DNA from 2 places in the Chelatococcus sp. YT9 genome. Region 1 is predicted to be linked to the other one. Evidence: predicted binding sites of a transcription regulator. Region 1 holds the regulator's gene; the other holds the start of a gene.
The links. Region 1 encodes PhoB, which activates phosphate uptake and scavenging genes when phosphate is short. Its sites were predicted from a motif close to TGTCATNNANCTGTCAT; they were not measured.

Region 1 (5,216 bases):
AGGGCTTCCGAAATCTCAGCGTCCGTGATCGTCAGGGGCGGGATCAGCCGAACGACATTGCTGCCTGCCGCCACCACCAACGCTTTCTCCGCGCGGGCCGCATTGACAAAGTCGCCGTTCGGCGGCGTGAGCTTCAGGCCGAGCAGCAGACCCTCGCCGCGGATCTCGGTGATGACGTCGGGATAGCGGTCCTTGAGCTCCGCGAGGCGTTGCTTGAACAGCAGGCTCTTGCGGCGTACCTCTTCCAGGAACCCATCCGCGAGTATGACATCGAGAACGGCATTGCCGACGGCCATCGCGAGCGGATTGCCCCCGAAGGTCGTTCCGTGTGTGCCGGCCGTCATGCCCTTTCCGGCCTCGGCCGTCGCGAGGCATGCGCCCATGGGAAAGCCGCCGCCGATGCCCTTGGCGACAGCCATGATGTCGGGCGTGACGCCGGACCACTCGTGGGCAAACAGCTTGCCGGTGCGGCCAACGCCCGTCTGGACCTCGTCCAGGATCAGCAGCAGGCCTTTGTCGTCGCATATCTGGCGCAGACGCTTGAGATCGGCGGTAGGCACCGACCGAACGCCGCCTTCTCCTTGGATCGGCTCGATCAGGATCGCGGCGGTTTCATCGGTGATCGCCGCCTCGAGGGCCTTGAAATCGCCAAATGGTACTTGGTCGAAGCCTTCGACCTTCGGGCCGAAGCCCTCCAGATATTTGGCCTGGCCACCGGCGGCGATGGTCGCGAGTGTCCGACCGTGGAAAGCGCCTTCGAAGGTAATGATGCGGAACCGCTCGGGATGGCCGCTCACCGCGTGATATTTCCGCGCCATCTTGATGGCGCATTCCAGGGCCTCCGCACCGGAGTTTGTGAAGAAGACCGTGTCGGCGAAGGTCGCGTCGACGAGCCGCTGCGCGAGCCTTTCACCGCCGGGGATGCGATAGAGGTTCGACGTGTGCCAAACCTTGGACGCCTGCTCAGTCAAGGCTTCCACGAGATGCGGATGGGCGTGGCCGAGTGCGTTCACGGCGATGCCCGCGCCGAGGTCGAGATATCGTTCGCCTTGTCGCGTCATCAGCCATACGCCCTCTCCCTTTTCGAATTCGATGTCGGGACGCGCATAAGTCGGCAGCAACGGCGAAATCACGATTTCAACCTCCGCAAGAGGAAAGTTTCCAAAAGAACCATGGGCAGACATCACCGATATCGGGCCCGTGTCTCGGAAAATCAAAGTGCCGCCCACGGAGGGGCGGCACTCCATCAATTCTAAAGGTCATGTTTTCCATGTCAATTCAAAGACTGTGATACCTCTCATCAACGTCCGAGCCGCCGCGGACGGGCTGGCCGGATCGGATGGGAAAGGATCTCTGCGCGCCACCTGCAGGATTTGATATGTGCCGGAACCGAAGACGCTTTTCCCCTTGACTCTCGGACGAGGTTCTTGGGGAAAACGGCGGGTGTGGCAGGGGGACTCTTGCCCCCGAGTCGGGGCATATTGTAGTTTCGCCTTCAACGACTACGACATCTCGTGTAGCGGAACTTATCATTCGCGTTCGTTGTCACCATGCAACGGGGTTGGGCTCGTGTGGAGCTGGCCGCGAAAGATAAGGGATTCCATGCACTGCAACTGCTGACGGAGAAGGCGATGACCGACCCGAGCCAATCTTGGAGCGATGAGCGTGTAGAGCTCTTGCGCAAGCTCTGGTCTGATGGCCTCAGCGCCAGTCAGATCGCCGCCGAACTCGGCGGTATCACCCGCAATGCGGTGATCGGCAAGGTGCACCGCCTCGGCCTGTCAGGCCGCGCCAAGAGCACCGCCAATTCCGCTCCCCGTCCCCGCAAACCGGCCCGGCAGCCGGGTGCTGCCGCGCCGGCTCCCGCCGCTTCCGCGCCAGGCCCCGTGCGCACTAGTGCCGCGCTGGCTCCTCAGCCCGTCGCCGAAGCGGCTCCCGTGCTCGTTCGCCTGCCTCAGCCCCGCGAGGAAGTGGTGATCCCTATGTCTGAGAGGGTCACCATCATGGAACTCCGTGAATCCATGTGCCGGTGGCCCATGGGTGATCCAACGACGCCGGAATTCCGCTTCTGCGGCGCCCGGTCCGAGCTGGGTATGCCCTATTGCTCGCACCATTCGCGCATTGCCTATCAGCCCGTCGCCGATCGCAGGCGGGATCGTAAGCGGGCCTGAGGTCTTCGGCTGCCCGGTGACGCGGATAGCTGGCAAACATTCGAGCCCTTGAAAGGCCGCTGCGATGTGATCGCGGCGGCCTTTCTCATTGGGTCGACAGGTATCGATCCGCCAGTTCAGCCAGCCTTCGCGAAGGTCTCGTCAAAGGAATAGCCGGCGCCACGCACCGTGCGGATCGGATCAGGTCGGCGCATGCGGTTGATCGCCTTGCGGAGGCGCCCGACATGCACGTCGACGGTCCGCTCGTCGATGTAGACGTCGTGGCCCCACACCCGGTCGAGCAACTGCTCCCGGGTGAAGACACGGCCCGGGCTCTGCATCAGGAACTCGAGCAGCTTGAATTCCGTCGGCCCGAGATGGAGCTCCCGGCCGCCGCGCTTGACCCGGTGGGTCTCGCGATCGAGTTCGATATCGCCGGCAATGAGTTGCGCCGCAACCTGACCCGGCTTGGCGCGCCGCAGCAGGGCCCGCACGCGCGCCAGGAGTTCCGGCACGGAGAAGGGCTTGACGATATAGTCGTCGGCGCCGGTCGCGAGACCACGCACACGCTCGGTCTCCTCGCCGCGCGCCGTCAACATGATGATCGGCAGCCGCTCGGTCTCCTCGCGCGCGCGGATGCGGCGGCACAGCTCGATGCCGGAGAGCCCTGGCAGCATCCAGTCCAGCAATACGAGGTCCGGCACCGCTTCGCGCAGCCGTATCTCCGCTTCGTCGCCACGGGCGACGCTGTCGACTGTATAGCCCTCGGCCTCGAGGTTATAACGGAGGAGCAGCGTGAGCGGCTCCTCATCCTCGACGATCAGAATACGTGGTCCCATCGAAAGTCCTATGGTTCCACTGTTGTCCTGGCCCCCCGGTTCACAGGATCAGTGGGATCAGTTGCTAGGATCGGTTGGCGCCTTGGTGAAGCTGGAGGTATCCCCCTTCGGGCGGTCGGCAGCCAATGTGACGCCTGTCGCCAGATAATGGACCGTCTCGGCGATGTTGGTGGTGTGATCGCCGATACGCTCGATGTTCTTGGCGAGGAACAGAAGGTGCGTGCAGAACGTGATGTTGCGCGGATCTTCCATCATATAGGTGAGCAACTCGCGGAAGATCGACGTGTACAGCGCATCGATGCGATCATCGCGCTGCCAAACGTCAAGGGCTTGCGCGTCATCTCGCTGCACATAGGCATCGAGCACGTCCTTGAGCTGCTCCTGCACGAGATCGCTCATGTGTTGTACGCCGATCACGAGCTTCTGAGGCTGTGTTTCGCCGCTGATGGCGACGACACGTTTGCTCGTGTTCTTGGCAAGGTCCCCGATGCGCTCGAGATCGGCGGCCACGCGAATGACCGAGATCAGTTCGCGCAGGTCGACCGCCATGGGCTGGCGTCGCGCGATGGTGAGCACGGCGAGTTCTTCGATGTCACGCTGCAACCCGTCGAGGCGGGCATCAGCGGAGATGACGGACTGGGCGAGAGTGCTGTCGCGCTTGACCAGCGCCAGCGTGGAGTCCGTGAGCATCTTCTCGGCGACGCCCCCCATCTCGACGATCCGGGTCCGCAGTTCGTCGAGATCCTCGTCGAAGGATGAGACGATATGTTCAGGCATTGCCTCAGGTCCCCTAGCTTTGGCCATCAGGATCAGCCAAACCGGCCGGTGATGTAGTCCTGCGTACGCTTGTCTTGCGGTGCGGTGAAGATCTTCGAGGTATCGTCGAACTCGATGAGGTCGCCGAGATACATGAAGGCCGTATACTGAGAGACGCGCGCCGCCTGCTGCATGCTGTGCGTCACGATGGCGATAGTATAGTCGCGCTTGAGCTCGTCGATCAGCTCCTCAATCTTGGCCGTCGAGATCGGATCGAGCGCAGAGCACGGCTCGTCGAGCAGGATGACTTCCGGCTTCACCGCGACGGTGCGGGCGATGCACAGGCGCTGCTGCTGGCCGCCGGATAGGCTGAGCCCGCTGGCGTCGAGCTTATCCTTCACCTCTTCCCAAAGCGCGGCCCGGCGGAGCGCCGATTCCACGCGGTCGTTGAGCTCGCTCTTGGGGAGGTTCTCGTAGAGGCGCACCCCGAAGGCGATATTGTCATAGATCGACATCGGAAACGGCGTAGGCTTCTGGAAGACCATGCCCACCTTGGCGCGCAGGAGGTTCAGATCCTGCTTGGGCGAGAGGACATTCTCGCCGTCCAGAAGCACTTCGCCCTCGGCACGCTGTTTCGGATAGAGGTCGTACATCCGGTTCAGGACGCGCAGCAGTGTTGACTTGCCGCAGCCGGACGGGCCGATGAACGCGGTGACGATGTTCTCGTAGAGGGGCAGGTTGATGCCCTTCAGCGCAAGCGAGTCACCATAAAAGAACTTGAGGTTCTTGACCGAGACCTTCTCGGATTGGGGCTTTTCCGTAGCAGTGGTCATCTTTGTTTCCCCGGCGAAGAGAGCGTCCGTGCCGTGATGCTGAGGGCGAGAACAGCGAAGGTGATGATGAGGGCGCCGACCCAGGCAAGTGCCTGCCAGTCCTTGTAGGGGCTCAGGGCGAACTGGAAGATGACCGAGGGAAGGCTGGCCATCGGACCGTTGAGATCCGTGCTCCAGAACTGGTTGTTGAGAGCCGTGAAGAGAAGCGGCGCGGTCTCGCCGCTGATACGCGCCACGGCGAGCAGCACGCCCGTCACCATGCCGGCCTTGGCGGCACGATAGGCGATCTTGCGGATCACCACGTGGCGGGGCAGGCCAAGCGCGGATGCCGCTTCACGAAGCTGGTTGGGCACGAGGTTGAGCATGTCTTCCGTGGTGCGCACGACGACCGGAACCACGATGATGCCAAGCGCCACGCCGCCGGCCCAGGCAGAGAAGTGGCCCATGCGTGCCACCATGATCTCATAGACGAAGAGGCCGATAACGATGGAGGGCGCGCTGAGCAGGATGTCGTTGATGAAGCGTATCACCATCGACAATTTTCCATAGCGTCCGTACTCGGCCATGTAGGTACCGGCGAGGATGCCGAGCGGCGTGCCGAAGAGCGTACCAAGGAAGGTCATGATCAAGCTGCCGAC
Region 2 (5,216 bases), 1.1 Mb from region 1:
TTCTTTTGCAGCACCTCGCCATCGATCGCCGAAGGCAGGCCGCGGCGGATGACGACGGCATAGCGCTCGCCATGCTTCAGCCCATCCACGCAAATCTGGTTCCCCTCGCCCGTGACGGCCGCATTCGCTGCCCCGGTGATGGCGACATAGGGCGTGAAGTCAACCTTGCCTTGCTGCAGGGGCTCCGAGAACTGGAAGCAGGCGCGCGGCGTCGCCGAATCCGAATCCGTCGAGTAGTCGACCAGGCGGAAGCCGTGGGCCGCGACGAGATTGTCATAGATGCTGCGGCGGGCCGGAACATCCGCGGATGCCAGGCTCGACCGGTAGGTGTCGATCGCCGCGCGCCACTGACGATATTGCGCGAACAGCGCGCCCAGATCGGCCAGCGCGGTACCTTCCTGAGCGGCGGTGGTGGCCTTCTGGTAAGCGGCATAGGCCGCCCCCAAGGCGCGCCGTCGATAGTCCTGGTTCTCCGAATAATTGGCGCCCTTGGCCTGCGCCGCTGCGGCGGAATAGCCAAGCCATGCCGCGACATTGTTGGGCTGGAGGGCGATGAGATTCCCATAGAGCGCGAGCGCGCGCACGCTATCTCCCCGGCCGAGCGCAGCCTGGGCGTCCTGGCGCAGGCGGTCGGGCTGCGGCGGGCGGGGTGCCTGGGCACCCGGCGGGACCGTCGGCGCCGAGGTCGCGGGCGGCGCGACCTCCCGCTTGATCTCAGCCTCGAGGCGGACGGCGGAGCTTGCGAGATCGTCCCGGTTATAGGTCTTGCGGGCGGGCGCTGGCGCCGGCTGCGGTGCCGGTGCGGTCACCGCTGGCGGATTGACCGGCCGGGAGGGAGGGGCTGCCTGCGCAAATGCCTGGCCCGCGGGAGCACATGCAAGTCCGAGCGCCACGATCAGACCAGCCAGCCCGGTTTTACCAAGCCCATCCTGGAACGATGTCGTCATATGAGGCTCCCCTGCATCAGGGCCGGTGATCAGCGGCTCTTGGTACCGCGTGCGAAATTATCACTCGCTCCGCAAACCGCAACGCAGCTCTGGCCCTTCCTGTCGCATCAGACACAGGGCCGAAACAAAAAATCCGGATCATGCGACCATGAGGGACAAGCCCTCGGAGCCGCACGTCCGTTGCAGATGGACCTGTACTGACGGTTTAGACCTTCGGCCGCTTCGGCCTGGTCCGAACGTCCCTTCACTTCGGGACTTTGCGTTAGCTGAGGTCTGGAATGGCCGATGGGATACCGATGGCGTCACCGCGCCAAGCGCCGCGCCACTAGACAACCTGCCTCCCCTGCCGCCAGACCCGCCGCACGATCGGTACGCTGCCGGCAAGATGCACCTGAATGCAATCAGCCCGCTGGCCGACCGCTATCGCGCCCCTGTCGTCGAGGCCGGCGGCGCGCGCGGGACTGAGCGTGACCATCCGCACCGCCTCAGGCAGGCTGATGCGCTCGACGCGCTCGGCGAGCATGAACACCGCCATGGCGAGACTGGCTGGCACATAGTCGGATGACAGGATGTCCAGCAGGCCCTCTCGCGCCAGGTCCTCCGCAGCGATATTGCCAGAGTGGGACCCGCCGCGGACGACGTTCGGCCCCCCCATCATCACCCGGATGCCCGCTTCATGCGATCGCACCGCAGCCTCGCGGGTCGTGGGGAATTCCGCAATGGCGACGCCGTCGGCAATCGACTCGACGACATGCTCATCCGTCGCATCATCGTGGCTCGCGAGCGCGATGCCATGCTGCTGGGCAAAAGCGACAAGTTCGCGACGATGCCGTGAGGCGTTCGCATGATGAAGCGCGAGGCGCCGCTCGACCACCGCATTTGCCTCGGCCTCGGTGCGGGCGGTCTTGCCGGTGAAATAAACCTTCCACAGCTCGACGTCGCGAAACTGCCGCTGGCCTGGGGTGTGATCCATCAGGGAAATGACATGGATCGGAAAACGAGCGGCAAAGCGCGTCACCTCGTCGATGACGTCGAGGGTGGCAATCTCGCAGCGGAGATGAGTGCGGTGTTCGGCGCGCAGATAGCCGCCGTCTCGGGCTTCGTCGAGCGCCTGCGCGAGCGTCCACAGATCGCTGTTGGGCATGCCTCCCTCTGTGTCGGAGCCGGCCCGCAGAGAATCGAACACGGTGGTCACGCCGGCGGCGATGATCTGGGCATCATAAGCCATCACAGCGCTCAGCGGGTGCCAACGCACGCGTGGCCGCGGATGGAAATGGCTCTCGAGATGATCCGTGTGCAGCTCGATAAATCCCGGCAGCAAGAAATCGCCGCCTAGATCGATTCCGCGTTCCGGCGCCCTGCCCTCGCCCATATCGACGATGACGCCATCATGGGCCGCGAGCCACCCGGACTCGAGCACCTGGTCCGGCAGGACCAGCCGGGCATTTTCGATGATGTGGGCGCTCTGGTTCATGGTCCATCTTTCATGCAAAGTCTTGAGCCCCCTGTCCAGTTCGCGATCCTCGCCCAGGTAGACCGGTGCGTGACCGGCTGCGGCCCTCCGGAGTCCGCATGAAACTGTGGCGGTTGTCCGGCGCTCCCCTGCTCGGCCGGATCACGGGGCTGGACAGGACTTGCGGTTGCGTTAAGCTTGACCTATTCGCTTTGCGATGAAACTTCGATGACACTTATGACGCGAAGGATCAGCAGCAAACTGGAATATTTTTCGCGTATGCAACATAAGAATTGTGTTCGTTTCCCGGAGCACGGCACTCACATTATATGTAGGTCTTAATAGTCGCTTTTCGTTTCCATCCCGCCAATTTTTCCCTCAGTTATTTTCACCCCTCCAGGCGCATTACCACCCGATAACTTTATTTTTTCATGGAGATATTGTTCGATGCCAGAGCGTTTACTGGCTGCGGCCGTGCGACCTCAATCGCGCAACTGCCATTTTGACGTGCCCTGAGCCCGAAAACCATGGGCAACAAGCGAACGGCGCGGTTGAACGGTCGGACCACGACTGGAAGCTCGGCGCGCCTTCCCCTTGGTCGGGCGATCGACGTCAAGGCGACAGCACGGACCATTTCCCGGGTCGGCACGCATGACTACTACTGCGGCTGGCCACAGGTCTTGCGCCTCGCCGGGTTTCTTGCGGTGGCGCTCCTCGTGGCGTTGCTGCTGTTTGCCAGCCGCACAGCCCAGGCGGGCGCGTGGACACTCCCGGCGGGCAAGGGCCAGGCGATCGTCACGGGCACCTTTTTGAAGGCAGACCGCTATTTCGACGCGCAGGGCCGGACCATCCGTGGTCCGGACTATCGGAAGTTCGAGGCCACCGCCTTCATCGAATACGGTGTTACCGACAGCTTAACCGCAATCGTCTCGCCGTCGCTTCTTTCTACGCGCGTAGCGGGGCCCGAACCGGCGCAGTACACCGGTCTGGGCTATACCGACATCGGTGCCCGCTATCGCCTTCTCGACCTTGACGGCTGGATCGTATCCGCCCAGGCCATCGCGGGCTTCCCCGGCCCCACCAATCCGCTAAACCCTGCGGAGGTCTGCTGCACGGACAAATATGCCGATGCGCGCATCCTCGTCGGGAAGTCATTCATGCTGGGGACCTGGCCATCCTTTGTGGACGCCCAAGCCGCCTACCGCCTGCGCAGCGGCGCCGCCAGCGACGAGATCCGTTTTGACCTCACCCTCGGCATTCGGCCTCTGCCAAAATGGCTCTTGCTGGCACAATCGTTCAACGTTCTGGCAACGAACTCACTTGCGAGCGGCTCCGCGCTGGGGCTATTGAGCGGGACGCGTTATCATAAAGTACAGGTTGGCGCAGTTTGGGATTTCGCCGACGACTGGTCCCTGCAGATTGCCGGTGTCGCCACAATTGCTGGCAAGAGTGCACCGCTCGAACGTGGACTCGTCAGTGGTTTATGGTACCGCTTCTGACATGACGAACGAAATGGGAGCGCCCCCTTTCATGGCATTATCAAAACCTCGCATCATGCCGGTCCTCTTGTCCGGCGGCACGGGGACCCGTCTTTGGCCCCTGTCCCGCGAGGCTTATCCCAAGCAGCTCCTGCCGCTTGCCAGCGACAGGACCATGCTGCAGGAGACCGCGCGCCGCGTGGAGGATCGCTCCACCTTCATGGCTCCCGTTGTCATCGCCAATGCGGAACATCGTTTCGTCATCGCCGAGCAGCTGCGTGGCCTTGGCATCGAGGATGCGACGATCGTGCTGGAGCCCGTCGGACGCAACACGGCCCCGGCCGCGGCAACCGCCGCCCTGATCGCCGTGAACGAAGACCCCGACGCCATCATCCTGCTGATGCCCGCCGACCACGTGGTCTCTGATCCCAAGGCCTTCCTGAAGGCGGTGGAGACGGGCGTCGCCGCCGCCGACGCGGGCAAGCTCGTCCTGTTCGGCATCAAGCCGACGGCGCCCGCCACCGGCTATGGCTACATCCATATCGGCGCGGCATTGCCTCAGTCGCCAGGCGCCCACGCCGTGGCCGCCTTCCGCGAGAAGCCGGATGCCACCACCGCCGCCGCCTATGTGGCGGGTGGAGACTATTTCTGGAACAGCGGTATCTTCCTCCTTCCGGCAAAGTCCTTCCTCGACGATCTCGCCGTGCTCGCGCCGGACATCCTGGCCGCCAGCCGCGAGGCTCTCGTCAGGGCCAAGAGCGATATGGACTTCCTGCGTCTCGATAACGACGCCTTCCGCGCCTCGCCGTCGATCTCCATCGACTATGCCGTGATGGAGAAGACCGACAAGGCTGTGGTCGTGCCGGCCGATTGCGGCTGGGCGGATGTCGGCAGCTGGTCGGCGCTATGGGAAATCGGCGCGCAGGACGCAGCCGGCAACGTCATCGCGGGGGACGTTGTCGCGGAGGACGTGCAAGGCTCCTACCTCCGCGGCGAGGGCCAGCTCGTTGCGGCGCTCGGCGTTGAGGATCTGGTCGTCGTGGCGACCCCCGACGTCGTGCTCGTCACGCGTCGCGATCGCGATCAGGACGTGAAGCTTCTCGTCGAACGGTTGAAGAAAGACGGACACGAAGCAGCGACTCAGACGCCCCGTGTCCATCGTCCCTGGGGCTATTATCAGTCGCTGCACATGGGCGAGCGCTTCCAGGTCAAGCGCATCACCGTAAAGCCGGGAGCCAAGCTATCCCTGCAGAAGCATTACCACCGTGCCGAGCACTGGGTGGTGGTCAATGGCACTGCCCTCGTCACGCGGGACGCCGAGGAACTGCTGCTCCGGGA

Region 2: a site for PhoB is predicted at 2,618-2,634, ahead of KIO76_RS14205 (alpha-D-ribose 1-methylphosphonate 5-triphosphate diphosphatase). Genes of this name have one in related genera too.

The regions. Positions count from the first base shown of each region.
Region 1 covers NZ_JAHBRW010000001.1:1,966,352-1,971,567, forward strand. The annotation lists gene KIO76_RS08840 (aspartate aminotransferase family protein) at 1-1,184, opposite strand, end outside; gene KIO76_RS08845 (GcrA family cell cycle regulator) at 1,632-2,171, shown strand; gene phoB (phosphate regulon transcriptional regulator PhoB) at 2,288-2,989, opposite strand; gene phoU (phosphate signaling complex protein PhoU) at 3,047-3,766, opposite strand; gene pstB (phosphate ABC transporter ATP-binding protein PstB) at 3,799-4,578, opposite strand; gene pstA (phosphate ABC transporter permease PstA) at 4,575-5,216, opposite strand, start outside.
Region 2 covers NZ_JAHBRW010000001.1:3,092,709-3,097,924, reverse strand. The annotation lists gene KIO76_RS14210 (alpha-2-macroglobulin family protein) at 1-947, opposite strand, end outside; gene KIO76_RS14205 (alpha-D-ribose 1-methylphosphonate 5-triphosphate diphosphatase) at 1,273-2,421, opposite strand; gene KIO76_RS14200 (hypothetical protein) at 2,928-3,899, shown strand; gene KIO76_RS14195 (mannose-1-phosphate guanylyltransferase/mannose-6-phosphate isomerase) at 3,931-5,216, shown strand, end outside.